Regions from separate parts of the Pseudoalteromonas sp. SG44-1 genome, predicted to be linked through region 1. Evidence: predicted binding sites of a transcription regulator. Region 1 holds the regulator's gene; the other holds the start of a gene.

What was found. Region 1 encodes ArgR, which controls arginine synthesis, uptake and breakdown. Its sites were predicted from a motif close to ANTGAATANNTATTCANT; they were not measured.
Region 2: a site for ArgR is predicted at 9,189-9,206, ahead of gltB (glutamate synthase large subunit). Genes of this name have one in related genera too.

Annotation. Positions count from the first base shown of each region.
Region 1 is NZ_JACJEW010000006.1:115,906-131,259, reverse strand. It holds gene folA (type 3 dihydrofolate reductase) at 1-54, opposite strand, end outside; gene cgtA (Obg family GTPase CgtA) at 128-1,282, opposite strand; gene rpmA (50S ribosomal protein L27) at 1,424-1,681, opposite strand; gene rplU (50S ribosomal protein L21) at 1,698-2,009, opposite strand; gene ispB (octaprenyl diphosphate synthase) at 2,432-3,403, shown strand; gene mdh (malate dehydrogenase) at 3,483-4,418, opposite strand; gene argR (transcriptional regulator ArgR) at 4,643-5,110, shown strand; gene H5187_RS04660 (Dyp-type peroxidase) at 5,130-6,029, opposite strand; gene rluA (bifunctional tRNA pseudouridine(32) synthase/23S rRNA pseudouridine(746) synthase RluA) at 7,515-8,168, shown strand; gene H5187_RS04650 (DUF3530 family protein) at 8,245-9,174, shown strand; gene djlA (co-chaperone DjlA) at 9,157-10,029, opposite strand; gene murU (N-acetylmuramate alpha-1-phosphate uridylyltransferase MurU) at 10,057-10,728, opposite strand; gene H5187_RS04635 (aminoglycoside phosphotransferase family protein) at 10,728-11,732, opposite strand; gene lptD (LPS assembly protein LptD) at 11,836-14,082, shown strand; gene surA (peptidylprolyl isomerase SurA) at 14,119-15,354, shown strand, end outside.
Region 2 is NZ_JACJEW010000047.1:15,722-31,075, reverse strand. It holds gene H5187_RS18045 (leucine-rich repeat domain-containing protein) at 1-356, opposite strand, end outside; gene H5187_RS18040 (hypothetical protein) at 528-959, opposite strand; gene H5187_RS18035 (immunity 22 family protein) at 1,029-1,412, opposite strand; gene H5187_RS18030 (hypothetical protein) at 1,858-2,064, shown strand; gene H5187_RS18025 (hypothetical protein) at 2,214-2,732, opposite strand; gene H5187_RS18020 (FAD-dependent oxidoreductase) at 3,203-4,618, opposite strand; gene gltB (glutamate synthase large subunit) at 4,628-9,085, opposite strand; gene H5187_RS18010 (efflux RND transporter periplasmic adaptor subunit) at 9,877-11,130, shown strand; gene H5187_RS18005 (ABC transporter ATP-binding protein) at 11,158-11,868, shown strand; gene H5187_RS18000 (ABC transporter permease) at 11,872-13,185, shown strand; gene H5187_RS17995 (ABC transporter permease) at 13,197-14,402, shown strand; gene H5187_RS17990 (sigma-54 dependent transcriptional regulator) at 14,486-15,354, shown strand, end outside.

The DNA.
Region 1 (15,354 bases):
ATCTTGGCCAATCACTCTATTTTTAGCCATAGCTGCAATCATTGAAATCTTCACATTAAAACCTAATACTTTTTTATTAAACAAGAAAAAAGGAGCACCAGCTCCTTTTAAAATAATTTACTTTAGTCTAACGCTCATAGACAACTTCAACGTCATAATCGTCATCATCCCAACTATCCCAGTCGTCGTCATCATTCTTCTTAGTGGCATCTTTATGATAAGTATCCCATTTGAATTCAACTTCTTCATCTTCAATTGGCACAAATTTTTCTTTTGGCATGCTATCGAGTAGCGTCATGATGTTATGAATTAATGGTTGAGTATTTAGCTTATTAATTGCAGAAATATGATAAATATTTTCAGTCTCGCCTAACTCTTCAGCAATTTGCTCACATAGCGCCTGTGCTTCATCTTCAGGTAATAAGTCTATTTTATTAAATACTAACCAACGTGGTTTTTCAGCCAGCTTAGGACTGTACTGGTGCAACTCATTGATGATCGCAAATGCATTATCTACTGGGTTTGAACCATCGGCAGGCATAACATCGATAATATGCAGTAATACACGGCAACGCTCTAAATGTTTCAAGAAGCGAATACCCAAGCCAGCGCCATCAGAGGCACCTTCAATTAACCCTGGAATATCTGCAATAACAAATGATTTATTTGCTTCTGGACGTACCACACCTAAATTTGGAATCAGCGTAGTAAATGGGTAATCAGCTACTTTTGGTTTCGCTGCCGATACACTACGAATAAAAGTAGACTTACCTGCATTTGGCAAACCTAATAAACCAACATCAGCTAATAATAATAGCTCTAGTTTAAGGTTACGTACTTCACCCGGTGTGCCTAATGTTTTTTGACGAGGCGCTCGGTTAGTACTTGATTTAAAACGCGCATTCCCCAAGCCGTGGAAACCGCCTTTTGCAACCAAAATTCTTTGACCATGTTGAGTTAAATCACCAAGACCTTCTTGGGTATCAACATCCATGATCCGAGTACCTACAGGCACCATCACATATAAGTCATCAGCCTTTTTACCGGTACAGTTACGACTGCGGCCATTAGTACCACGTTCAGCTCTATGAAAACGCTCAAACTGATAATCGATAAGGGTATTTAAGTTTTCATCAGCTTGTAGATAAACACTACCACCATCTCCACCGTCACCGCCGTCTGGTCCACCATCTGGGACATATTTTTCACGACGGAAAGATACGATGCCGCTGCCACCGTCTCCAGCTTCTGCGCGAATTTCTACTTCATCTACAAACTTCATGATTACTCACTTTAGGGATTGGCTTGTTAATTTCACTATTATATACCTAAGCCAAGCTGATTGCAGGCTTGGCTTAGGTATATATTTATTTTCAAAACAAAAAACCCCGCAAAGGCGGGGTTTTTTAAGAACCGATTCTGATTACTCAGATACGATGCTTACGTATTTACGGTTTAAAGGACCTTTTTGTTCAAACTGAACTTTACCATCTGCTTTTGCGAAGATAGTGTGGTCTTTACCGATACCTACGTTTGTGCCAGCATGGAATTTAGTTCCACGTTGACGAACAATGATGCTACCCGCTAGAACTGATTCGCCACCAAAACGCTTAACACCAAGGCGTTTGCTTTCTGAATCGCGACCGTTACGAGTACTACCAGCTGCTTTTTTATGTGCCATTTCTAAGTACCTCTAATTAAGCGCTAATGCCAGTGATTTTAACTTCTGTGAACCATTGACGATGGCCCATTTGCTTACGAGAATGCTTACGGCGTCTAAATTTAACAACCTTAATCTTCTCACCGCGACCATGTGAAACAACCTCAGCTGTTATTTTACCACCGTTTACGAACGGTACACCGATCTCGATTTTCTCACCATCAGCAACTAAAAGTACTGAATCAAATTCAACTGCTGCACCAGTCTCAACGTCTAATTTCTCAAGACGAATTGTTTGACCTTCAGTCACACGGTGCTGTTTACCACCACTTTGGAAAACCGCGTACATAATTAACTCCGTCTGTGCGCCCTCAAATCGACGCAACTAAAATATTATTCAATAGGGCGCGAAGTTTACGCTAATGTGCAAAAACTAGCAAGCCTGTTTTATTAATTAAATGAATAAAAAATAGCTGCATTGAAGGCGATTCAATATTTTCACCTATTTTATATTAAATTGGCATTATGCCAAGCCTTTTTAGCGTTTCATGACAAATAAATTACACCACGAACAAACACGCGCTAAGAATAAAAAACAACCATGTTGAATTACCGTAAATTTTCTCAAATATAAAAGTTATCTTTACTAATTAAGGCTAAATTAAGCTACTTAACCGTGTTTTTTCAGCGAATCGTCACAAACTGTCGAGCAAAGCTGTTTTTTGTTGTACAATCAGCCCCGTATACCCATTAAAATTGGCTCGGAGATCAATGGATATAAAAGCTATCCAGGCGTTAATCGAAAACGATATGAATGACGTCAATCAACTAATTTACGCGCAAATGCGCTCTGATGTAGCATTAGTCAATCAACTAGGCTTATATATAGTAAACAGCGGCGGCAAGCGTGTTCGCCCTATGTTGGCTATTTTAGCGGCTAAAGCACTTGGTTATGAAGGCAAAGATCATGTTACTTTAGCAACTATTGTTGAATTTATTCACACAGCTACATTACTGCATGATGATGTCGTTGATGAATCAAATTTACGCAGAGGAACACCGACGGCAAATGCTGAGTTTGGTAATGCAGCCAGCGTACTTGTTGGTGACTTTATCTACACCCGCTCATTTCAGCTAATGGTTGGTATTGGTAAAATGCAAGTTATGCAAATACTCGCTGATGCAACCAACGTGATTGCCGAAGGTGAAGTGCTGCAATTAATGAACTGTAACGACCCTGATACCACCGAAGATAGCTACATGCAGGTAATTTATTCTAAAACAGCTAAATTATTTGAAGCTGCAACAGGCCTTGCTGCGATTATTACCGAAAAAGACGACTCGACACTGCAAGCGCTTAATCTTTACGGTATGCATTTAGGAACCGCTTTTCAATTAGTGGATGACGTGCTTGATTACAATGCTGATGCTGAGCAGTTAGGTAAAAACATCGGTGATGATCTGGCCGAAGGCAAACCTACCCTGCCACTACTTTATGCTATGCGCCACGGTAATGCTGAGCAAGTACAGTTGATCCGTGATGCCATTGAGCACAGTAATGGTATGGACCACTTAGAAGCGATTCTAAGTGCCCTCAATGAAACCAAAGCACTTGAGTTTACGATGAATAAAGCCAATGAAGAAGCTGATAAAGCGATTGCGTGTTTATCTGTATTAGATGAATCACCGTATAAAGAAGCACTCGTTAGCTTGGCTCGTATTGCCGTTGATCGTAATCACTAATAAACACCTAATGTATAAAAATCCTTCGAGCATAAAAAAGCCTGCAAATGCAGGCTTTTTTTATCAATCGACTTAGCAATTAAGCGTTGATGAAATCAACACCTTCTTGGATGTCTTTTTTCAGCGTATCAAGCATGTCGTTTTTAGCTTGCTCTTCAAATGCGCTTAGTTCACCGTAAGAAAGAATTTCTTCTACGCCGTTTTTACCTAAACGTACTGGGTGTGCAAAGTATGCAGCATCGCCATTTTCAACAGCAACGTAAGCGTAATCTACAACGTCTTCACCTTGTAAGCCTTTAACTAAAGACATACAAAAACGTGCAGCAGCAGCACCCATTGATAATGTTGCAGAACCACCGCCCGCTTTTGCATTTACTACTTCAGTACCTGCATTTTGGATACGTGGAGTAAGCGCAGCAACTTCTTCATCAGTGAAAGTAACGCCTTCAACTTGAGATAGTAACGGAAGGATTGTTGTGCCTGAGTGACCACCAATTACTGGTACTTTCACAGTTGCAACGTCAACACCTTTAAGCTCAGCTACAAATGCTTCTGAACGGATCACATCAAGAGTGGTAATACCGAAAACACGTTTCGCGTCGTAAGTACCTGCTTTTTTGAATACTTCCGCAACAATTGGCACTGTGCCATTTACTGGGTTAGTGATAATACCCACTAATGCTTTTGGACAGTTAGCAACAATACCTTCTGCTAATGTTTTAATAATACCAGCATTAACATTAAATAAATCAGCGCGGTCCATACCAGGCTTACGTGGCATACCAGCAGGGATAAGAACGATATCACAACCAGTTAACGCTTGATCTAGTGCATCAACACCAAAGCCTGCAACTTTAACGTCTGTTGGGATATGAGAAAGATCAACAGCAACACCAGGAACAACTGGAGCAACATCATAAAGTGATAATTCAGAACCAGCTGGTAAGCCTGTTTTTAATAATAAAGACAACGCTTGGCCGATACCGCCAGCAGCACCTAATACAGCAACTTTCATTGGAATTCTCCGTAATTTGAGGTAGGAAATATTTGTGGCTCTAAAGATAATGAAATTAACGACTAAAGACAAATTTATCCTGCTTATTTCACATATAATTTAGACCATAGTTGTAAACTTGCTGGTTTACAGCACTAAAATCCATCGCAAAAGCAAACAACTACTGCATAAGTATGCAATATTGTGTACAATTAGCGCATCACTTATGAATAAGAACCTATAATATGCAACCACAAGATAAACAAGAAGCATTAGTAAAGGCCTTTAAGGCACTTTTAAAAGAAGAAAACTTTGGTTCACAAGGTGAGATTGTTGACGCCCTAAAAGAGCAAGGCTTTGATAATATTAGTCAAAGTAAGGTGTCGCGGATGTTAAGCAAGTTTGGCGCGGTACGCACTCGTAATGCCAAACAAGAAATGGTCTATTGTTTGCCTGCTGAAATGGGCGTACCTACAGCGAAAAGCCCATTACGTCAGTTAGTGATTGATATAATGCATAACGAAATGATGATCATTATTCGAACCAGCCCAGGAGCTGCACAATTAATTGCTCGACTATTAGATTCATTAGGTAAAGCAGATGGCGTACTAGGCACCATTGCTGGTGACGATACTATTTTTATCGCTCCAGCTAAAGTATCTGAAATTGATGTAACTCTTGAACGCGTGCGTATTTTATTTGATACGGTATAAGTCTACCGATTCAAACTTTTTACAGCTGCTTTAAAAAGTTAATTGATGGGGCAAAAAACGCAGACCCCATATCGGCTTGAGTAAAATCAAGCCAATGATCGTAGCAATCGCCATCACCTAATCGACTTCGTAATACTTGCTCAAATGCATTTCCCTGTGCTGCATAACTAATCGCTAATATACCCTGTTCGTAAACGTCACCATAAGGCATGTTTTGATTTAATTGCAGTGGTTGCCCTTGCTCATCTTTTAACTCAGTGCGTACAGCATGACTATTTTCAGTCGCTGGCATAATCAAGGTATTATCTAAGCGAGTGCGTCCCATTATTTGTTCTTGCTCACTCAGTGGTAGGTTTTGCCACACACTTAAATCATGCTTATAGCGCTGTATATGTACGTAACTGCCTTGATCTTCAAAATGGTTGGGGTTATTGATTAACGCTGTGATGCGCTTTTGGCGACCATGAGGAGTGTCACCACCGAGTATAAAACCGTTAAAATCGCGACCATCTAAAAATCGAAAGTTTCGCACTTGCTCAACCAATTCAACATCGGGGGCAAATAACTTGAGAATTTGCAAAGCAAATAAATGGTTTACATCTTCCCTATCGGAACGAATTTGGACAAATAAATCAAAAGGCTGAGCCCCCATAATATGATCATTATGAGTAATATTAGGAAAGCTCTGTAATTCACTAGGCAGAAATTCAGGCAGAATGTGCGGCCAGTACTGTGCCCCCACAGCAACTAGGCTGGAGAGCATCGATTCAGAAAACTGATCTGAAAACTCATCTTGGATAGCGCTAACGTATTTTAATTTTTTGCGTAATGACTCATCGTGGCCATCAAATACATTAAAAAACAAATGTAAACCGTGCAAGTTTGCTTCAGCACAAATTCCAGATTGCGCTTGCGCCATGGTATTTCCTTAACTCAAAGTCTCATACACGGCGTTTTTAATGAAATTAAAAATACTAAAACACTTAATCTGCGAAAAAGTTAACCGTGTGTGGTGTTATTTTTATTGTCACCTACTCATTTGCTAAAATGATTGGCCCAACTAAGCAGCAACTTCAATTTATTGTCCATCGAGCATAACCTTATACACAAAATGCAGAACAACAAAACGATGATTTAAAATAGTCACCGTATTTGCACTACAGCCTTGTGATTGAAAAGGTATTAACTCAAGATGGTATGGGCGAACATAAAGTTACCCAACTTGCTTTACTCGACGATAAGTAACTAATGACTCAGCCCCCGTAAGCATTACTATATTCAGTTGCTGTTAATACATCTGCACCTAAGTATATGCCCTGACCAAGAAATTCTGCAACTACCTTTGAGCTTGAAGCGCTAAATAGCGGCTCAAACGTGTCTTGTTGAGCAATTTCCCCACAATTCATAGCCGCTTATTTATCGGCAAGTCGCATTTATTTTAAAGAATTACAAAGCGCCTTAATAGATATTGGTTTTTAATCATTTAAGGGATATATGCAATAAACTTAAACCATATACGATTAGAAATCGTCTAAGCAACACTACAATTACATCCACTATTAAAGGCAACCACGCCCATAATGGAAATCACTTGTGCGATATATCTCACGGTTATGACAGCTATTGAGTATAAAGCATCATAAAAAAAGTCTAAAAATAAACTAACCACATGAAATATAATAACTATTATTAAATTTCAAAATAATGACTGTATTTTCGTTACTATTTTTAGCCTATTTTGTTTGCAGATACTCTCTATACTTACTTCATCGGTTAAGCAGTGACGCTTAAATGAGTAAACGGACAAGGAATGATTACTCATAAACCTCGAATTAAAGGTTACGTTAGGAAAAAATGGATTCACGGACAGGCTCAGGATGAGTAGCACTAAGGATAGTAAATATACGGACAGCGTCAAGATGATGCGAAAAGGAATAACAACAGGGCTCGCAAGAGAGTTGTTAGACAGGATGTTATAAAAGCGGACAGATGGACAGGCCCTGAAGGGTATCACAATGGAACTGTTAACTAAGGGATAGCATCAGGACGATGCGTAAAGGACCGGTAATAGAGATTACCAAAAAGGATAAAAAGGAAGCACATAGGACAGAGGCACGGATAGCCTATATCACGCAGAACGAATAAGTAACAGTGTGATCACATGGATTAGTAAAGTTTAGGAGTTGATTAAGTTCAATTGCAGGATGCAAAAAATTAGAAGATTCCGCAAGCGCGACTAGCGATAGTTCGCGCTTTTCTTTTGCCCAAAAATACCCTCTGCTTAACTACTACTTGCCAATTAACTCGCTCATTAATACTCTCGCGTCTAATCTAATACGTTATTGATTGTGTATAAGCGATGACTTCTCTAAAATAGCGCGCTCATAAATCATTGAGGTCGGCCGTGTTAATTAACTACAATCCTCCATTAGATCCGTATTTAACCATTTTATTTCAAGATGATGATTTACTGATCGTCAACAAGCCCAGTGAACTTTTGACTGTGCCGGGAAAAGATCCTAAACACGCCGATTGTTTGATAGCTCGCGTTAACCGTGTTTTTCCTACGGCAAAAATAGTTCACCGCTTAGATATGGCAACCTCTGGAATTATTTGTTTAGCAATGCATAAAGCGGCTCATCGTCATTTAAGTATGCAGTTTCAAGAACGCCAAACTGCAAAGCGCTATGTTGCACGAGTGTACGGTAAACTAGAGCCATTAACGGGATCAGTCAATTTGCCGCTGATCTGTGATTGGCCAAACCGCCCTAAGCAAATGGTTGATCATGACAAGGGGAAGCCCTCTTTAACTCATTACACTGTACTGGAGCATGAGCTGCACGCCACTCGTGTGGAACTTACCCCTATTACCGGACGCTCACATCAATTACGTGTGCATATGTTGTCATTGGGACACCCTATTTTAGGCGATAGGCTCTATGCTCACCCTGATGCACTGGCTGCTGCCCCGCGCTTGCAATTGCACGCACAAATGCTACGGCTCACTCACCCGGGAACAGCACAAATTATGACTTTTGAAGCTGAGCCAGAGTTTTAATTACGAGCTTAAAATCACACTAAACTTTTTGCTGTACACGCCGATAACAACTTATTGATTCATCGTGGTGGTTTATATGGCTATCGGCAAACAGTTTAAAGTATGGCAATTAATTAGTTTGGTTTCTGGGACTTTCTTGGCCATGCCAGCCCAAGCAGCCGACTTTATTGCACCCACACCATGGTCAACAATCAGCAGTAATGATTTATCACGCCTAATGCCGCAAGATGAACTAAAACCGCTACTCGCTGGTGATACTGAGTTTTTAAGTTTATATCGCCAACACATGAGTGCCCAGCAGCGCGGTGTGGTATTGATTATCCCTGATTGGCAACACTTACCTACCAATAACAACGGGCTCAACTTTTTACGCACGCAACTTAACGATTTAGGCTATGCCACAATTGCCATGACGGTACCCGATATTGATTGGCAGGCAGCGCCACCTGCGGATGAAAGTGAAACAACTGAACCTGCAGCGGCTAAGCAAACTACAAGTTCAGACAATGGCGAACCATCAGCTGACACAGCCACTCCTGTTGTACATGTTGATGCTATCGCTCATATAAGCAATGCGATAATAGATAATTATAAACTCAACTTAATTGCACGCTTTAATGCGTTGTATCAAAGTGCATTGGATGAAGATGGGAAAATTGTTGTTATTGCACAAGGTGCCTCTGCGGGAGTATTGCTCGAACACTATGGCGAATATCCAAATACCAACATAGATGCATTTGTCAGCCTTAGCAGTTATTTACCAAACAGTAAACGTAACCAACAACTTAACGCGATTATATCGACTATTAGCCCGCCGTTATTGGATATTTACTACAACATAGATAACCCGGACTTACTGCTGAGTGTGGCGGATAGAAAACGCTGGGTTAAACGTCACAGTAAATATGATTACCGCCAACGTGAGCTGTTTGGTTTGCGCTCTGAGCCTGAGCAACATGAGCGCTTGACCAAAGAAGTAGACGGGTTTTTACGCCGCCTTTTTTAAATATTCGTAAGCGGCTTGAATATCTTGGCTTTTCTTGACTGCCAGTTCCATCATATGTTTAGGTAAACCTTGAGAAACTAATTTATCAGGATGGTGCTGCGCCATTAATTTACGGTACGCTACTTTTACTTCTCGTTCACTCGCCTCATTATTTAGCCCCAGCAAAGCCAGCGCTTGAGTACGGCTCATGCCACTATTTGGCGGTACATGATGCCCTGAGCCTTCACGATAACTGCTGCTTTGCCCTTGTTGACGTTGTTGCTGCTGTTGATAGCGTTGTTGTTGCTGACGAAATGAAAATTCAGCTTGGTAACGTTTAAGTACAAATGCAAAGTGAGTTTTAGAGATCCCTAATAACTTACTTACCTCTTGGAGTAGCTCCTTTTCTTGCGCAGCTAACACCCCATCAGAAAACGCCATTTGGATTTGAATTTCTAAAAACAGTTGTAATAAATCATGGCGACGAGCAAAACGCTCTTTAAAATCGAAAACAGTTTCTTTTAATGAAAAATCAGCGTCTTTTCCCGTTTTAAACGCATCTTGTGCCTCTTTGCGATCATCACCAGTGAGTCCCATTTCATCCATAAATAAACTGGCAGCACGGATGTGGGTTTCGCTTACGCGGCCATTTGACTTAGCAATGTGCCCCATTACTCCAAAACAGCTGGTAAAAAATAACGCTTGGCGCTGATTAATATCATCATCGCCTTTAAATAAGCTTGAAAAGCCGCCGGCTTTATCAAAGTTCTGCTTTAAACTCTTGTCAAACATATGGCCCAGGTATAAGCCTATAAATAAGCCTATAATACGCCCAAACATAAAGCCAAAGCAGGCACCTAAAATTTTACCCCACATGAGGCGCTCCTATTATATGTGAATTACTTAATGAGTTTTTTGTTGCTCTATCAACAACTCATTCAATTGAGCTAATCGTTCTGGAGTTCCGATATCGTCCCAGTTACCTATGTACAGCTCCGTAGAGACAACATGCTCAGCCAATTTACTTTTTAATAATGGCCCTAAGCGATGAGTACCCGCTGTAATTCCTGCAAAAAATTGCTGATGAAAGCGACTAATACCAGAAAATGTATACTTGGGGCTATCTGCGCTTAGATGACGCAACGTAAAGTCACCATTTGGGTTGTGGGCTGGATTTTCAACCAACACAATATGTGCCTCGCCCGCATCTAAGTGAATATGCAGTAATGAACTAACATCATAGTCGGTAAATATGTCGCCATTAATAACAATAAATTGCTCACCAAGCAAAGGTAATGCTTGAATAATACCACCTGCAGTTTCTAATCCCTGCTCAGGCTCTTGGCTATACTCAATATGTACTCCAAGCTGGCTACCATCGCCAAAGTAAGCACGGATCTTATCTCCTTGCCAAGCAAGGTTTATAATAAAATCAGTGATCCCTGCTGTTTTTAGTCGCTCAATATGATGCTCGATTAATGGTTTTCCTTGCACCTTTAACATAGGTTTAGGTAATTCTGCGGTAAGTGGCATCATTCGCTGACCGCGACCCGCGGCTAAAATCATCGCTTTCATTATTTAGTTGGCACTTTATTAAGTGCGACTAAGGTAGCAGGAATAATCTTACTGTTGATCCATTTACCCAGCTCCACCAACGATGAATGATCTTGCGCCACATCACTAATGTAGCGCAGTGTCGGTAATACATTATCCATATAACCGAGTTTACCATCGCGTAAATTTAACCGGCAAAAAATACCCGCCGCTTTTAAATGGCGTTGAATACCGGTTAAATCAAACCATTGTTTAAAGGTTGCAAAGCTGATGTTACTGAGCAAGCCCTGTTGCTCAAACTCAGCAAATGCATGCTCAAGTAAGTATTCAAGTTCATCGTGAGGAAGTTTAAAATAACAATCACGCAGTAACGATACCAGGTCATAACATACCGGGCCTTGCACGGCATCTTGATAGTCAATAATTGCCCATTGCTGTTCACTGTGCATAATATTACGGCTATGAAAATCACGGTGTACGGTGACGCTAGGTTGCGCGAGTATATTTTCAATTAATAACTCACAGCTCGTTTGCCATAAATTACGTTCTGCAGCAGTAACTTCTAGCTCTAAAAATCTCTCTACCAACCATTCTAAAAAAATACTTAGTTCTAATTCTAAAAATGCCCGATCAAAATCTTTCATGTGCTCAACAGGCGGCATTTTTGCCCATTGTGCACTAAGTTTTATAAGGTGTTTATAGTGATTGATACGTTCTTTATCATCCAGCATATCAGCAAGATGTGTGTTGCCTAAATCGCTTAATAAGAAGAACCCTTGCTTTTCATCAGCATGTAATATTTTTGGTAGTTTGAAACCATGCTCAGAAAAAACTTTGTTGAGTTCTATATAAGGAGTGTTATCGAGCTTAGCTGGATCTGAGTCCATAACTATATAGCTATCTTGACCGCGATTTAGGCGGAAATAACGACGAAAGCTGGCGTCTCCGGTGATCGCAGCTAGCTGGTATACTTCATCTTCGAAGTGCGGATTTAAAAACTGCTGTAAACTTTTATAACGATTCATTTTACAAGATATCTATTTTTCACTAAGTCAATTACTGTATTTGCCATTGTTTTCCTTTATTATGTCATTCTTACATCCAACGACAGCATATTAAGGTTAATAAATGAGCAAAACCTGGGGCATGATGATGCTAAGTGTGATCAGCGCACCATCGTTCGCCGAAACTGAACTGACACACAACTTTTGTGGCAATTCAATGCAAACCAGAGCTTGGCAACCGCTTGCTGGCCTTGACTTAGGCATGATCGATATCCGTTCAGATGATATTGAACTGCTTGGCACCCAAAGCGCAGAATTTACCGGTAATGTTGATATTAACACCCTTACTATGAGTTTGTCCGCACAAAGTGCGCTAATTGACAAACAGCGTGGGTTACTTAATGCAACTGGCCCTATTACTTACCGTGACACTATCAGTGAAGTAAATAGCTCAGGTCTTAATGCTGATTTAAATAGTTCTGAAATCAGCCTACTTGGTGCCGATTATAAGCTGACGGATCAACAAGCACACGGCGGTGCAGAAAAGCTCACCATTAATAAGTCTGGCTTAGATCTGCTGAACGCAAGCTTTACTACCTGTCCAAGCGATACGCCCGTGTGGGCAATTCAAGCTGAACAAATTTTATTATCCCGTGAAGAAGGCTGGGGCGAAACCCATGATATGGTATTACGTATTATGGATACGCCAGTACTTTATTTACCCTATTTCACTTTCCCAATTGATAATCGAAGAAAATCAGGCTTATTAACACCCAATATTTCCAGTTCAGATCGCTACGGCGTAGAAACTGTTACTCCATATTATTGGAATATTGCACCAAACTTTGATGCCACGATTACACCTCGCTATATGTCTAAAAAAGGCTTACAGCTGCAAACCGAGTTTCGTTATTTAAGTGATATCAATGAAGGTCTCGTAGCACTTGAATACCTTGACAAAGACGACTCCGAACCAGAACTCAAAGAGCGCTTTCTATTTCACTGGCAACAACAAAGTTATTTTGCCGAAAACTGGCGTGCAAATGTTGATATAACCAACGTCAGCGATGATAACTATCTCACTGATTTGGGTTCTAATTACGCAACACGTACTGACACCCAACTGTATCGTACTGGCTCGTTATCACACTTAGGTGATACTTGGCGTACAGATATTAAAGTACAAAACTTTGAAGTGCTCGGTGATCATCTTGAATCGTATGCGGCATGGCCACAAATTAGCTTTTCACAAACAGCACCATTTAGTTTTCAGGATATTGAACTGACCCTAGACGGTGAACTGAGCCACTTTACTAATGATACGGCAATCATAGAAAAAGCCACTCGGGTGCACATCGAACCCAAAGTAAGTTATGGTTATCAAGAGCATGCTTGGTCGTTTTTATCTGAATTTAGCGTACTGCACACTAACTATAAGCAAGAAGGTGATTTAGCTAATACCGATTATGCTAAATCAGTTTCACGTACCTTGCCTAAAGTGCGTTTATACAGCCAATTAAACTTTGAGCGTGATACCACTATCTTCGCTGATGATGGGATTCAAACCTTAGAGCCACAAGTGCAATATTTGTATACACCAAATAAAGATCAATCCGATATAGGTTTATACGATACGACAAAACTACAAGATGATTTTTTTGGTTTATTCCGTGATAGTCGCTTCTCAAGCGTTGATCGTATAGCCGCAGCGAATCAATTTACATTAGGTGCAACCACGCGTTTATTTAATAATAAAAACGAAGAATTGTTTAATTTTAGTGCCGGTCAAATATTTTATTTAAGTGACTCTGCCAAGCCAACATCACAAGGGTTAAACTCAGATACCAACTATAATGCCTTGTTTGCCGCACAAACCATGTTACATTGGCACCGCCGCTGGTATTTATCAGGCGGAATTCAGTATGACACCGATGGAAAGCAGATTATCCAGTCAAATGTGACTTTAGATTATAAAGGTGACGATAATCAGCTGGTACAATTGAACCATCGCTATGCAAATGATGTCTCAGGCAATACAATCGAACAAGTTGGCTTTTTTACTAGCATTCCGCTCAGTGATCAATGGCAGTTTGTAAGTAGCTATCACCGCGATTTAGAAAGCGGTCGTAGTGTCGAGGTGTTCAGCGGATTGCAATATGAATCCTGCTGTTGGGCCTTTCAAATTACCGGTCGTCGCCAAATCGCAACTGATTTAAATCAAGCGATAGGCCAAGAACAAGCCACTTTTGATTCAAGCATTGGGTTTAATATTGTCTTAAAAGGGTTAGGTAGTAAAAGCCGTTATGATGCACAAAAATTATTACAACAAGGTATTTTTGGCTATCGTAGACCGTATTTTCTTAATAACTAGTATTACCGTACTATTAGCAAGAGTATTAGAAAAAGTATGAATTTAAAAAAATTATTAGCATCAGCATTTTTGACGCTTGGTTTATACCAAAGCGCTTTCGCAGCCCCTGTTGAAATAGACAAGGTGGTTGGTATTGTAAACCAAGGGGTTATTTTACAAAGTGAAGTTGACACCATAGTTAACCGTGTAAAAACCCAAGCCAAAGAGCAAGGACAAGAATTACCTTCGGATGATACGCTACGCATTCAAGCAATGGAGCGCTTAGTAAATCAAGCGCTGATGATGCAATTAGCCGAGCGTATGGGGTTAGAAATCTCTGATAGTCAACTGGATCAAACTTTGGTTAGTATGGCTAAAGAACAAGGCGGAACAATTGCAGACTTGCGCCGTACGATTGAAGCGTCAGGCGAGAGTTTCCAGTCTTATCGTGAAGAAATTCGTAAAGAAATTACTACTCAACAAGTGATGCGCGCAAACGTAGATCGTCGTATTTATATTAGCCCGCAAGAAGTTGATAACCTTTTAAAAATAATGGAAAGCCAAGGTCAAAATACGGAAGAGTATGACATTGGTCATATCCTCATTGATATTCCAAATAATGCCACTGCAGATGAAATTTCTGATGCAAAAACTCGTGCCGATAAAGTCATCGAATTTTTACGAGAAGGTAAAGAATTCAAACGCATCGCTATTTCATCATCAAGTGGTTCAAAAGCTCTTGAAGGTGGTCAGCTAGGTTATATGAGTATCAATGAAATGCCGTCATTATTTGCTGAAGCAGTTAAAGGCACTAAAAAAGATGCCATTATCGGCCCGCTACGCTCTGGCGCTGGTTTTCATATCATTAAAGTGCAAGATATTCGTGGTCGCCAGGTTGTTGAAACAACTGAAGTTCGTTCTCGCCATATCTTAATCAAGCCGTCAATTATCTTAAGTGAAGAAAAAGCCCGCAATATGCTAAATGGTTTTGCCAAAGAGTTACGCGCAGGTACAGCTGATTTTGGTGAGCTTGCTAAAGAGTATTCAGAAGATCCAGGCTCTGCACTTAAAGGTGGAGAGTACGATTGGACAGATCCTACAACCTATGTGCCACAGTTTAGAGACGCCCTACTATCACTTGATAAAAATGAGATCAGTGACCCGTTTAGAACCACATTTGGTTGGCATATAGTGCAGCTATTAGACAAACGCATTGCTGATAAAACCGAACTAGCTAAACGTAACCGTGCTCATGGCATGCTCTTTAATCGTAAATTTAAAGAAGAAAGCTTT
Region 2 (15,354 bases), on a different contig from region 1:
TTATTCCCGACAAAACAAAACATAGGAAGAAAATCTATTTCCGCTTCAATAGTCAGCTTTTCTATTTTATTACGTCCAAATGCCCCACCACCAATTTTTATAACGCTAGCAGGAATAACAATTTCTTTAATGTGGTTTTGATAGAAGGCATCTTCATCTATAAATTCTAAATACTTTGGTAACACAACAGCTTCAAGCTTTTTATTGTCAAACGCTTCACGCATAATTGCAACCACAGGTTTGTTATTAATATAATCAGGGATAACAACGTCTTTAGAATCCCCTATATAATCTAAAATTACAATTTTGTCGTCGATATCTTTAAAAGTGTAAGATTCATTCGTTAAGTTTTCCATTACGATCCTAATTTTTATATAAGTTTCCACTTAAAATTTATGTCAAATAGATCAAGTAAGTTAATCAAATATACGACTTAAAGTCATCTTTGAGTAATTTTAACTCACACAGAAACTAAGAGACTTTCAAGTGTGTAAAGCATCAACCGCGTGAATTATCTATCACGTATTTTAGAGCTGATCAAAGTAATCCCCCGCTTTATGCCTAAAAAATACATTACAGTTTTCTAACTCAACCTGTAATGGCTCTTTTTGTAAGACTTTAACATACGGATTTAGCTCTAATATAACGGTCGTCGTTTTTGACAATAATAGTGCGTTGTAAAGAGCACGTTTACGTTTTTCAGAGTTAGAGTAAGGCATACGAATTATGATATTTTTTTTGCACATTGGCGCCGTGATCGGAAAGTACTCTTTTGGCACAAACACTTTAAATTGACCCCCTTTAATGAATCCATATTCAGTGTTTACAGAATACTTGCCTGAAGTAATTTCATATTTTATATGATAGTAGTCTGAATACTTTCCTGAATTAACTTTAATTTCTTGAGCAATAAGGTGAAACGAAATTAACAACGCCATAATACTTGAGAAATATTTCATACTACCCCAATACATATAAAACTATTTAGCCATATCTATAAAATTGCTATCCGAATAGCTCTCCATACTTTAAGTGGGATAACTAAACTCACCCATATATATCAATTCAAATCCATCACCTTTGACTGTTCTTGGCCTATCAATTTCTTCCTTTGATAAAAATAGAAGCACGTTAGCATCTAATAATTCAAATTCCTCTGCTGTTTTAATAACATCATGCAACCAATGCTCAGAATATGAATACGGCTTAAAAAAAGTTTCTAATGAAGACTCCTGATCTCTTGATCCAATTTCCATGAAGTCATGATCGATAAAAACTTCTCCCTGTGATTCGCAAAATTTTGAAAGAGGAATATCATCATCAAAACCATAACGCTCTTCAAGGAAGGAATTGTATTTTGAATGATCAGAAACTCTTCCAAGAAAAAAGTGCGAAACTTCACGACTTTTCATAATTGACTCCTTTGTCAAACCTCGTTTACAAGCAGAAATTATTAGTTGAATATACAACGAAGGAGCAAAACTAAGGATTATTAATCCTGCTTAGATTACTGATAATCATTGAATTTCATTATCAGTATAACTGATAATTAGTTACGTTGAAACGCTGCCTACTTAACAGTAGAAAAATTAGTGAATTTCACAATGAGATGTAAGTTGGTTGTAGTAACATTGATAAAAATCACTATTCAGTCACTAATGACAAGTATTTACTAGCTGTAAAGTTAGCTCCATTTTGTAATACTATACTCATATTCAAATATAAAAGTATCAAACACATAAATTTAGCTTATCTTTAATATTTAACTAAGTGATAATAATAAACATCCTTAACAATTGCAAAAACGTACTAAATCATTTTGATGTTTTTGTTATGTGCTAATTAAAAGAGAACTAGATGGATGACGATATACAGTTTTTTAAAGATAAACTAATAAACGGCGACGTAGATAGGTTTGAGTTACTAGATTTTATAGAATACGTAAGAAGCTACGGCCTAACTTATGAAGTATTCACTATAGCTAGGCAAATGTATAAGGATGATATGGATCAACAGGAAACAGCGGGACTATTAAGTATGCAAGCTATGAGTTGGGATTTATAACCATATGGCGCTTTGCTCTTATATCGAAAAAACTGGCATTCTTGTGTTATAGATAAGGTGATATTATCAAAAGTCAGTTTCATCACATTTTTCATAAGATTCATACACTCAACCTATTGTTATTATATGAGCCCAAACACACACGTTATCTACCTATCACTATTTAACTCATATAGCGATAATTTTTCTTGATTAACTAAGTTTATTATCGGTTCATTTGGATAACGGTGTATAAAATAAAAAAGATTATAGTCTGAGTTATTATCGTTATTAGCCATCAACCAACATTGTGACAGCCATTCAATAATAATGGGTTCGCTGATACTATCATAAGCATCACACTCATCTTCATCAATATCATTTTTTGCAATATACTGTTTTAAATAAGCCATATACTGTGCATGATATTCGCGACTGATAAACTCATGTTTCGCCATAAAAGCTTCATCGCAATCCTCAAGCACTTGGCTATGGTTTGCCATATCAGTACAGGTAATAAATGTCAGCGCTAACTTATGCTCATCAAACACTTCGCAAATACACTCTACACGTCCGGTCTCATTTTTCATCGTGATTTCGTACTTCGAAATAAAGCGTTTAAAAATAGCAATACAAGTCGGTGTATACGTCTCTAAATGCTGCTTTAATTTTTTCTTGGGTTCATCCATATGTAGCTTAACCTGCATCACTTTTTTAAATAACTAAAATCATTATTTTTTAATTTATCTTTTTCAATAAAAACAATTCATTTATCACCATAGTGCCAACACTAATCTAATTGGGCGTAAAATGTGAGAGGGGAATTAACGATACTCAGTCACCGCGCAATTCTGACCATAAACAAAGTGTATTAAAAGGCAGCAGCATGATAAATAATCTTCAGCTTTGTTTCTGAGTATCATCGCAATTCAGAATTATATCATCAAAAGAAAAGGGTCTATCATTTCTTAGTTCCTCTTGCCTGTGTTAACTGGTTAGCTATTTTTTCGTTGGGTTTAGTTGTCACCCTACCTACGTTGCTTAATTTAACACCGAGTAAACTTAAAACTTACGACTTAGCGCTTAAAACTCTACTATCCAAGCCATAAAAAAAGCAAGCCATCTGGCTTGCTTTTTACATTCTTAAACCTTTAAAACGTTACACTTTCAAGTAGTCCATGATCCCTTCGGCGGCGTTACGCCCTTCGAAGATTGCTGTGACTACTAAATCTGAGCCGCGCACTATATCGCCGCCAGCAAAGATTTTAGGGTTAGTTGTTTGATGGGTAAATTCACCTTGTTCTGGTGCGTTAATGCCGCCCCAGTGGTTTATTTCTACATCGTACTTTTCTAACCAATCCATTTTGTGTGGTTTGAAACCAAACGCCATGAGTACTTGGTCGGCTTCAATCACATGCTCAGAACCCGGGATCACTTCAGCTCTGCTACGGCCTTTTTCATCTGGTTCACCCATTTGGGTTTTCACCATTTGTACGCCTGCAACATGGCCGTTGTCGTTTAGTACGATACCGGTTGGTTGCACGTTAAAAGTAAATTCAACACCTTCTTCTTTGGCGTTTTTCACTTCACGTCTTGAACCTGGCATGTTTTCTTCATCACGACGATAAGCACAGATTACTTTTGCCGCACCTTGACGAATTGAGGTACGTACACAGTCCATCGCGGTATCACCACCACCAAGTACCACAACCTTTTGGTTAGCCATATCAAGATAAGCTTGGTTAGACTCATCATAGCCCATTACGCGGTTGGTATTACCGATTAAGAACGGTAATGCATCATGTACACCTGGTGCATCTTCGTTTTCAAGGCCAGCACGCATGCTTTGATAAGTCCCCACTCCCAAAAATACTGCGTCGTATTCGGCCAATATTTCATCCATAGTGATATCAACACCGACTTCAGTATTAAGTTTAAACTCAACCCCCATTTCGGTGAAAATTTCACGACGTTTTTGCATGACTTGTTTTTCAAGTTTGAACGATGGTATACCAAAAGTAAGCAAGCCACCAATTTCTGGATGACGGTCAAATACCACTGGTTTTACACCATTACGCACTAGAATATCAGCGCAACCTAGGCCTGCAGGGCCGGCACCTATGATAGCTACTTTTTTATCGGTCCATACCACGTACGACATATCAGGCTTCCAGCCCATTTTAAATGCAGTATCAGTAATATATTTTTCAATATTACCGATTGTTACTGCACCAAACTCTTCGTCTAATGTACATGAACCTTCACACAAACGATCTTGCGGGCACACCCGGCCACACACTTCTGGTAAACTATTTGTGCGGTGTGATAGCTCCGCAGCTTCAAGAATACGGCCAGTACGAATTAACTTTAACCACTGTGGGATATAGTTATGCACTGGGCATTTCCATTCACAATACGGATTACCACAATCTAGGCAGCGGTCCGCTTGTGAGTTTACTTGCTTCTCTGAAAAGGGTTCGTAAATTTCAACAAATGATTTTTTACGTGACGAAATTGGCTTTTTGCGGGGATCAACCCGCTGCACGTCTATAAATTGATATACATTCTCGCTCATACTACCCCCTTACTGTGCTTGAACACGAAGTTCAGCACTACTACGAGCGCGATGCCCGAGTAAACTTTTCACATCACTTGATTTTGGCTTAACTAGTTTGAATTTTGGTAAATACGTTTCAAAACTGGCTAAAATAGTTTCTGCACGGCTTGAGCCTGTTAGTTCTAAATGCTCAGCAATTAGACCACGCAAATGCTCTTGGTGTGACGCTAGCTCATCTAACAGCACCACTTCGACTAGCTCTGGATTGATGCGTTTTTCAAAGTCATTACGCTCATCCAAAATATAGGCAAAGCCACCGGTCATACCTGCACCAAAGTTCACGCCTACATTGCCCAGCACGCAAACTACGCCACCGGTCATGTACTCACAGCCATTATCACCTACGCCTTCAACAACCGCTTGCACGCCTGAGTTACGAACCGCAAAACGCTCTCCAGCACAACCTGCAGCAAACAGCTTGCCACCCGTTGCACCATATAAACAGGTATTACCTGCGATGGTCGCTTTGTGACTTTCAAATGACGAACCCAGTGGTGGGCGAATAACCAGCTTACCGCCCGCCATGCCTTTGCCTACGTAATCGTTAGCATCGCCGACTAGGGTCATTTCTAGGCCACCAGCATTCCATACACCAAATGATTGACCAGCGGTTCCGTGTAACTCAATCGAGACAGGATCAGCCGCCATGCCTTGATTGCCATGCTTATCGGCTATATAACCCGATAACATCGCGCCCACTGAACGGTCAGTGTTACAAATACGGCTGACCAGTGAAATACCGCTGCTCTCATCAATTGCTTGTTGAGCTTTAGCAAGTAAGGTTTCATTCAACTTACCTAAATAATGTGACGTATTAGGTGCGCTGCAGTATAAGGTTTCACCAGTTGGGTTATTCGGCTGTGCAATCACTGACGATAAATCAATTTTTTGCTGTTTTGCAGTTTTACCTTCAATCGCTTCGAGTAAATCAAGACGACCGATTAAGTCTGTTAGTTTGGCAACCCCAAGGCTTGCCATAATTTCACGGGCTTCTTGAGCAATAAACTTAAAGTAGTTCATCGCCATTTCTGGTAGGCCATGGAAATGTTTTTGACGCAATGTTTCGTCTTGCGTTGCTACACCGGTTGCACAGTTATTTAGGTGGCAAATACGCAGGTACTTACAACCAAGCGCAACCATAGGACCCGTACCAAAACCAAAGCTCTCTGCACCTAAAATAGCTGCTTTGATGATATCAAGGCCGGTTTTTAAACCACCATCAGTTTGCAAACGAATACGATGACGTAAACCGTTTTCAACCAGCGCTTGTTGTGTTTCAGCAAGACCAAGCTCCCACGGGCTACCCGCATATTTAACCGACGTTAGCGGGCTTGCGCCAGTACCGCCGTCATAGCCTGAAATAGTAATTAAATCAGCATATGCTTTAGCAACACCAGTGGCGATTGTGCCCACACCTGGCTCTGATACTAGTTTTACTGAGATCAACGCTTTAGGGTTTACTTGTTTTAAATCGAAAATAAGCTGAGCTAAATCTTCAATCGAATAAATATCGTGATGCGGTGGTGGCGAAATTAAGGTCACCCCCGGTACCGAGTAACGAAGCTTAGCAATATACGGGGTTACTTTTTCGCCCGGCAATTGCCCGCCTTCACCTGGTTTTGCACCTTGCGCTACTTTAATTTGAATAACGTCAGCACTGCGTAAGTAATGTGGTGTTACCCCAAAACGACCTGACGCGACTTGCTTGATACGAGAGTTTTTCTCGGTACCATAGCGTAGTTTGTCTTCGCCGCCTTCACCTGAATTTGAACAGCCACCTAAGCGGTTCATCGCAATTGCAAGCGCTTCATGCGCCTCTGGCGATAATGCACCGATACTCATTGCCGCCGAGTCAAAACGCTTATATAGCTCAGTTGCAGGCTCAACATCATCAATACTGATCCCCTCTGCTGGCAGTTTCAGTGCAAGCATGTCACGTAATGTGGCAATTGGGCGCTTATTAACAAGATCTGCGTATACGCTGTAATCAGAATATTCGCCTGAGCGCACCGCTTTTTGTAACGTTTGAATGACGTCTGGGTTGTACGCGTGATACTCGCCGTCATGCACATACTTTAATAAGCCGCCATGGCTGAGTAATTTACGTTTACTTAATGCCAAAGTATGTAACTTGCGTTGGTCATCATCAAAATCAGTAAAACACGCGCCTTTAATGCGACTTGCCACACCATTAAAACAGGTATCAACAATTGCATCCGACAAACCAACTGCTTCAAACAACATTGAACAACGATACGATGCCACGGTACTAATGCCCATTTTTGACATGATCTTGTACAAGCCTTTGTTGATTGCATTACGATAAGCAAGCGTAACTTGGCAATAGCTCTTGTTGATCACTTTAGAGTCGCTCATCGCAACCAGTGATTCATATGCTAAGTACGGGTAAATTGCCGTTGCACCAAAACCAATTAATACCGCAAATTGATGCGCGTCACGGACACTACCTGTTTCAATGATGATATTTGATTCACAACGTAAATTGTTATCAACTAAACGCTTTTGTACCGCTCCAACAGCCATAGCGGCAGGAATTGGTAATTTATTCTCATCAAAATTACGGTCACTCAAAAACAACATGACACAGCCACCAGCTGCTTTTTCTTGCGCTTCGTCACAAATACGGATTACTGCATCACCAAGGCCTTCTTCTTTGCTGTAGGTGATATCGATTTTGCAATAGCTGTAATGAGCCTGATCAGCGCTCAATAATTGTTGCATGTCTGCATACATTAGGATTGGCGTATCAAACTGTAGGCGCTTAGCGTGCCCGGTCGTCTCATTAAACACGTTTTGCTCACTACCGATACAGGTCGCCAGCGACATTACATGGTTTTCACGCAGTGGATCGATTGGCGGATTCGTGACCTGAGCAAACTTTTGACGGAAGTAATCAAACAATGAACGGTTACCTTCAGAAAGCACTGCAAATGGCGTGTCATCTCCCATTGAACCGGTTGCTTCTTGGCCAATTTCACCCATCACGCGAATAACGCTATCAAGTTCTTCATTGGTGTAACCAAACATTTTTTGGTATTTCAGTAACGTTTCATCATCAAATGAACGGTTACCCGCATCTTGCTCTGATAACTGCTCAAACGGCGTTAAGCGCTTAACATTGGCCTCAAGCCATGCTTTGTATGGATGGCGAGATTTAAGATCGCGATCAATTTCGTCTGAGTGCCAAATTTTACCTAACTGAGTATCAATAACTAATAGCTCACCAGGGCCAACGCGGCCTTTCTCAACCACTTCATCCGCAGTGTAATCCCAAATACCCACTTCAGAAGCGAGGGTAATAAAGCCATCTTGAGTGATCACATAACGTGCAGGACGCAGACCATTACGGTCCAAGTTACACGCGGCAAAGCGCCCATCAGACATCACAATACCAGCAGGGCCATCCCATGGTTCCATGTGCATAGAGTTAAAGTCGTAAAATGCACGTAAGTCATCATCCATCGCACGGTTTTTCTGCCATGCAGGTGGTACTAGCATTCGCATAGCACGGAATAAATCCATGCCACCAGCTAAAAACAACTCAAGCATATTATCTAGGCTTGATGAATCTGAGCCGGTTTCATTGACAAAGGGTGCTGCTGATTGCAAATCTGGAATAAGCGGCGATGCAAACTTATATGAACGAGCACGAGCCCACTGGCGGTTACCTTGTATGGTGTTGATTTCACCATTGTGCGCTAAATAGCGGAACGGCTGAGCCAAAGGCCAACGCGGTTGTGTATTAGTTGAAAAACGTTGGTGAAATACACAAATTGCGCTGGTCATGCGGATATCGGCTAAATCTAAATAGAAGTTAGGCAAATCCACCGGCATCATTAAGCCTTTGTAGATAGTTACTAACCCAGACAAGCTGGCAATGTAAAAGCCTTCATCTTCGCTTAAACGCTTTTCAGCACGACGGCGCGCAACGTATAAACGACGCTCTAAATCTTTTGGGCGCCAGCCTTCTGGTGCATTAACAAAAATCTGTTCAAATTTAGGTAACTGCTTGATTGCAATTGGCCCTAAACATGATTCATCTGTTGGCACAATTCGCCAACCTTGAATATTGAGGGTTTCTTTTTCGAGTTCTTCACTCAATATATCTTTTGCAGCTTGCGCAAGTACTGGATCTGAGTTTAGGAAAATCATGCCAACGGCATAATTTTTACCCAAGTGCCAATTTTTTTCAGCGGCAATAGCACGAAAAAAGCTATCTGGCTTTTGTAATAATAAGCCACAGCCATCGCCTGTTTTACCATCAGCAGAAATACCACCACGGTGTTCCATACGGTCTAAGCCAGTGATCGCTGTACGAATTAAACGATGACTTGCCTGACCATTAACTTGGGCTATTAAGCCAAAGCCACAATTATCTTTTTCTAATTTTGAGTCGTATAACATAGACCCCTCCCCTTGCTACAACAACTAGCTATGAATGACCTTCTCGACGGTTTGCTAGCAGACAGTCAAAACTATCGCCAATTGTACATTGAGTCAATAGCGCTTTGAATACATATTCACATTCTTGAATATTTCTCACCACAACACAATCTTTTTATTTCATGCCTATTTTTAACATTTAGCGATATTTTACCCGTTATTTTTTTATGACACTGGTGTCATATTTAACAAGTTGTAAAATAACCGTACCACAAACCTGCAGTTTACGTTAACGTAAACCGGTGTGAAAATGAATAAATATTCACTGAGTTATGTAGCGAAAATAAATGCTTTCTTTTTTATTGAATCTCTTTGCTGTCGTTCAAGGTCGATACCACAGCGCACATTAGAGTAAATACTCTTTTCAATGTCTTTTTATGGGTAAATTTAAAACCACTAATTAATGCATAATTATCATCACAACAGTCACATTTTGCATAATTTACGCTAGTTAGTAAGTCTTTAGCTTGCTCACCCTGTTGACGCCTGCGACAGCTTCTTAGCCGCCATAGCAAAGTGTCCGCAGCGGACACAATTTATGTCCGCGGACACCAAATAATTTAAAAATAAATAATTATCTCATTAAAATCATAACATTAAATTTTGGCATGATATTCGAATAAACATTAAAAGATAATTACAGGACACAACTTATGTTTATTCTCAGTTTATTTTTAGTTTCACCAATCACTGTCTTAGTAGTGAGCTTGATGATCACTTACTGCGAGAATAGACATAGCTAAGGATCACTCATGATAAAAGATACCAGCGGACAAGATGTAAGTATTACGCAAAGACGTAGTTACAAAAAACCATTAATAGTACTGGTGCTATCACTTGCTGTACTTGCTTTATGTGCACAAGCATTTATGGGTAACAATCAAGGTAGTATTTCTGTTGAGCGGGCTTCTTTACAGATTGCTACCGTTAATATTAGTCGTTTAGTACGTGATGTAGCCGCCAGCGGTAAAATTGTTGCTGCAAATGCTCCTAAGGTTTATAGCCCAGAACGTGGATATGTGGATTTACAAGTTAAAGCCGGTGATAAAGTAAATAAAGATGACATTATTGCTTTAGTCGATAGCCCAGAACTCAATAATGAACTAAAACAGCAACAATCGGTGTTAGCCCGCCTTGATGGTGAATTACAACGTAAGCACTTAGAAGCACGCCGACAAAAGTTAAGCTTAACCAAAACGCTTGATCTCGCCCAAGTAGAGCTCAATGCAGCAGACAGGGAAAATCGCCGTGCTAAGCTTTCTATCGAAAAAAACTTGATCAGCCAAATTGATTTAGAAAAAGCAGTTGATGATCTTGCCCGAGCCAAGCTTTCTTACAAACACGCTCAACAAGAAGTTGAACTTGCTAAAGATACACTCGCATTTGAACTCAAAGCTGCAGAGCGCGATCTCGCTCGCCAACAACTGATCGTTGATGATTTAAATCGTCAAGTCAGAAACTTAACTATTAAAGCCAGCGTCACCGGTATTGTTGGTAACCTGCTTGTACAACAAAAAGAAGCCGTTACCCAAAGTCAGCCGTTAATGACGCTGGTTGATTTAAGTAATTTTGAAGCACAACTGCAAGTACCTGAAAGTTACGCCAACGAACTCGGTTTAGGAATGGAAGTTGAGCTCACACTCGGGGCAAAAAAAGTGACTGGTGTGTTGTCGGCAATTTCGCCGGAAGTTAACAATCGTGAAGTAACTACTCGAGTACGCTTTGACGAAGAGCTAAAAGGCATTCGCCAAAACCAGCGATTAACAGCGCGCATTTTATTAGAAAATCGTGATGACGTTTTACAAATCAAACGCGGTGCGTTTATGCAGCAAGGTGGTACGCAGGTTTACAAAGTTATCGGCGACACCGCACAACTGGTAAATATCACAACCGGGGCAAGCAGCATCAACGCAATAGAATTGCTACAAGGTGTTAGCTCAGGCGATCAGCTGATCATCTCCAGTTACGATAACTTTAAACAAGCGCCAACATTATTACTGAGATAAGAACAACCATATTACAAGGATCAACTCATGCTTAAAATGAACAATATTAGTAAACTGTATCAAACAGAAATGGTGCAAACCCATGCATTACGCGACTTTAACTTACAAGTAGAAGAAGGCGAATTTATCGCTGTAACTGGCCCTAGTGGCTCCGGGAAAACCACCTTTTTAAATATCGCAGGCATGTTAGAACCTTTTAGCAGTGGTGAATATCTGCTCGATGGTATTAATGTTGGCAAACTGAACGACAATCAACGAGCGGATTGTCGCAATCAAAAAATTGGTTTTATTTTCCAAGGCTTCAACCTGATCCCTGATTTAAATTTATATGAAAACATTGAAGTGCCACTGCGCTACCGAGGTATTAAAGCAAGCGAGCGTAAACGTCGTATTGAACAGTGCTTAGAACAAGTAGGTCTAGCTTCACGCGCTAAACATTTGCCGCAACAGTTATCAGGTGGTCAACAGCAACGGGTAGCGATTGCCCGCGCCCTCGCCGGTGAGCCGCGCTTTTTATTAGCCGATGAACCAACAGGTAACCTAGACAGCTTAATGGCACGTCAAGTGATGGAATTGCTGGAGCAAATTAACCGTGACGGCGCGACCATCATTATGGTGACTCATGACCCAGAACTTGCCCGCAGAGCACCTCGTAATATTCAAGTGGTTGATGGTCAACTTGCCGACTTTACCTTGTATCAAGGCGCGCAAAACCTAAAAAATGTGGCTGGAGCGTAACTTATGCTATTACATTACCTCGATTTAAGTTGGCGTAGTTTTAAGCGCACACCACTGGTAAGCATGTTAATGGTGCTAGCCATTGCTATTGGGATTGGTGTAACCATGACCAGTTTAAGCGTTTATCATATGATGTCGGCGGATCCTATTCCCGAAAAAAGCAATCAACTTTATACTGTGCAATTACAAACCATGGATGAAGGCCATACGTGGTGGACTAAAGATAACCTGCCGTCACAACTGACCTATCAAGATGCGGTTAATTTACAGAATGCGCCAATACCTGAGCATAAAATTGCCATGATGCGCTCTGGATTTTCGGTGCATATAGATTCAGACATCATTAAACCATTTATAGGTGAAGCACGTTTAACCACTCCCGATTTTTTTAGCCTATTTAATTTATCATTTATTTATGGTGGAAGCTGGTCTTCGCAACAAGAACAGACAGCGGCATCCGTGGTGGTGATCAGCGAAAAGCTCAATGACAAATTATTTGCAGGTAAAAACTCTGTAGGTAAGGTGATTTATCTGGATGATCTCAGTTATGAAGTTGTCGGGGTTATCGCACATTGGCAGCTAACGACTAAATATTACGATTTAAACAATGGCGCATTTAATGAACCCGAAGAATTATTCCTACCTTTTAGTTTAGTTAAGGCTAATGAAGTAGTAACGTGGGGTAATACCAATGGGTGGAAACATGAAAACACGCGAACATTTGCTGACAAGCTGCAGTCAGAAAAAGTTTGGATCCAATTTTGGGCACTATTATCTGACGCCAAACAAAAACAAGCATACGCAGACTATTTATTAGCTTATATGCAAGAACAACAAAAATTAGGACGTTTTAAGCGTAAAGTACTTGAATACAAACTACGCGATGTAAACCAATGGATGCAATACAACAATGTGGTTAGTGAAGACAACAAAATATTGGTCGGCTTAAGCTTTATGTTTTTAGCTGTGTGCTTAGCCAATATCCTTGGTTTATTGCTCGCTAAGTTTTTGCGTCGGGCACCGGAGGTAGGTGTGCGCCGAGCACTAGGAGCCAGTAAACGACAAGTTTTTTTACAGCATCTAGTTGAAGTAGCCATGCTTGGGGCTTTAGGTGGCTTGCTTGGTATTGTGATAGCACAAGTTGGTTTACTCGCTGTGCGACAAAGCTACAGTTACTATGAAAGCTTAGCCACCATGGATATCACCATGTTACTCAGTGCACCTATTATCGCTATAACAACCTGCATCGTAGCCGGACTTTATCCTGCTTGGTTAGTGTGTAAAACCAACCCTGCAATTTACCTCAAGAGCCAATAAGGAGCCTTATTATGTTAGAAATCAAACCTATATTTCATGCTCTTTGCCGCTCAAAAGTCGGGGCAATATTACTCTTAATTCAAATTGCCATAACCACAGCAATCGTTAGTAATGCGGCATTTATTATCCAAGATAGAGTCGCTTTTTTAAATCAAGACACTGGCTACCCTGAACACGATATTTTTAAATTCAACGTGATGACCTTTGGACAAGATGTTGATATAAATCAGCAGATTGAGCTTGATGAAACTATGCTAAGGTCCTTACCAGAAGTCATTGATGCTGCAATGAGCAGTAGCATTCCTTTATCTGGAGGTGGTAGCGCATCTGATTTTAGTTTAAAACCAGCCCCGCAAGAAGGCCTGTCGGTAAGAACTGCTTATTTTTTTATTGATGATCATGGGATCAACACTTACGGTGTAAACCTAGTTATGGGTAGAAATTTTAGCGAAGATGAAGTATTAGTAACAAATAACGTTGATAAACGACCGAGTGTTACAATCGTTTCACAAACCTTACTCAATGAGTTATTTCCTAAAGGAAATGGTTTAGGTCAAACCATTTATTTTGGTGAAACGCCTTTGAAAGTTATTGGTGTAGTTGAAAAAATGATGAGCCCATGGCTTAAAGACAGCCGCCCAGATAATCTTGCATTCATCCCATATATTAATGCAAAGAGTCTTGCCCAATTTGTGGTTAGAACCAAACCAGACCAACGTGATGCAGTGATGAAAGAAGTTGAAAACCTGATGCTAAAAAATTACAGCAAACGGGTGATCAATAATATAAAAGGTCTAGATGAACTCAAAAATCAATATGTTGCTGCAGATAAACTCATGATGCGTATGCTGATTGTGCTGATCACTATTTTAGTATTAGTCACCGCACTAGGTATCTTTGGCTTAACTTTATTTAATATCAGCAAACGCACTAAACAAATTGGCACTCGCCGTGCATTAGGTGCCAGAAAATCAGCTATTATTTACTATTTTTTAGTTGAAAATGCGATGATCTGTGGTGTTGGTTTAATCTTAGGTTGTATCGCAGCTTTATTACTTGGGCAATTGTTAATGCAGCACTTTTCAATTGCCGCACTGCCACCGAGCTATATCGCAGGCACTGCCATTATGGTGTTTGTTATGAGCTTACTTGCCGTGTTTGGCCCTGCAAAACGTGCCGCCAACATATCACCGAGTATCGCCACGCGAACAATATAAAGCAGCTCCCAACCTATGCTACACTGGTTTAATACCGTGTAGCATTTTGAAATAAAGATAACAAAAACAGCGATTAAATTCACATGGAAAAAATACTTATTGTCGATGACAACCCTGCCATATTAGAAGCCTTGTCATTACTGTTAGAAATTCATGACTATCAGGTTGTGACTGCAAAAACGCAGCTTGAAGCCTTACAAATAGTGCAATACCAACGTATCGCGCTGGTTATTCAAGATATGAATTTTAGCAATGACACCACCTCTGGCGAAGAAGGTAAAGCGTTGTTTTATCAACTAAGAGCTCTCAACCCGCACTTACCGATTATTTTGATCACCGCGTGGACTGAACTGGCCAGCGCCATAGAGCTAGTCAAAGCCGGCGCCGCTGATTACTTACCTAAACCATGGGACGATAGCAAGCTCCTCACCTGTGTTAATAACTTAATCGAACTTGGCCAAGCAAAACAACAAAATGTAATGTATGCGCGCCACCAGCAAGAGCGAACATCAAGTTTAGCCGATGCCAACCTAGTTGGTTTAGTGTATCAAAGTACCACCATGGAAAAAATTCTCAATATGGCAATACAAGTCGCTAAGTCAGATGTCTCTGTGCTAATAACAGGTGCAAATGGCAGTGGTAAAGAACGCATTGCACAAATTATTCAAGCCAATTCTCACTTAAACCATGCCCCGTTTTTGACCATCAATGCCGCAGCCCTGCCCCATGATTTAATTGAAGCCGAATTATTTGGCGCTGAAGCGGGTGCTTATACTGGCATCACCAAACAGCGAATTGGTCGCTTTGAGGCCGCTAATGGTGGTACGCTGTTTTTAGATGAAATTGGTAACCTGCCATTATCAGGGCAAATGAAACTACTGCGCGTGTTACAAACTGGTGAGTTTGAACGACTCGGTTCAACAAAAACACAAAAAGTAAATGTTCGGGTTAT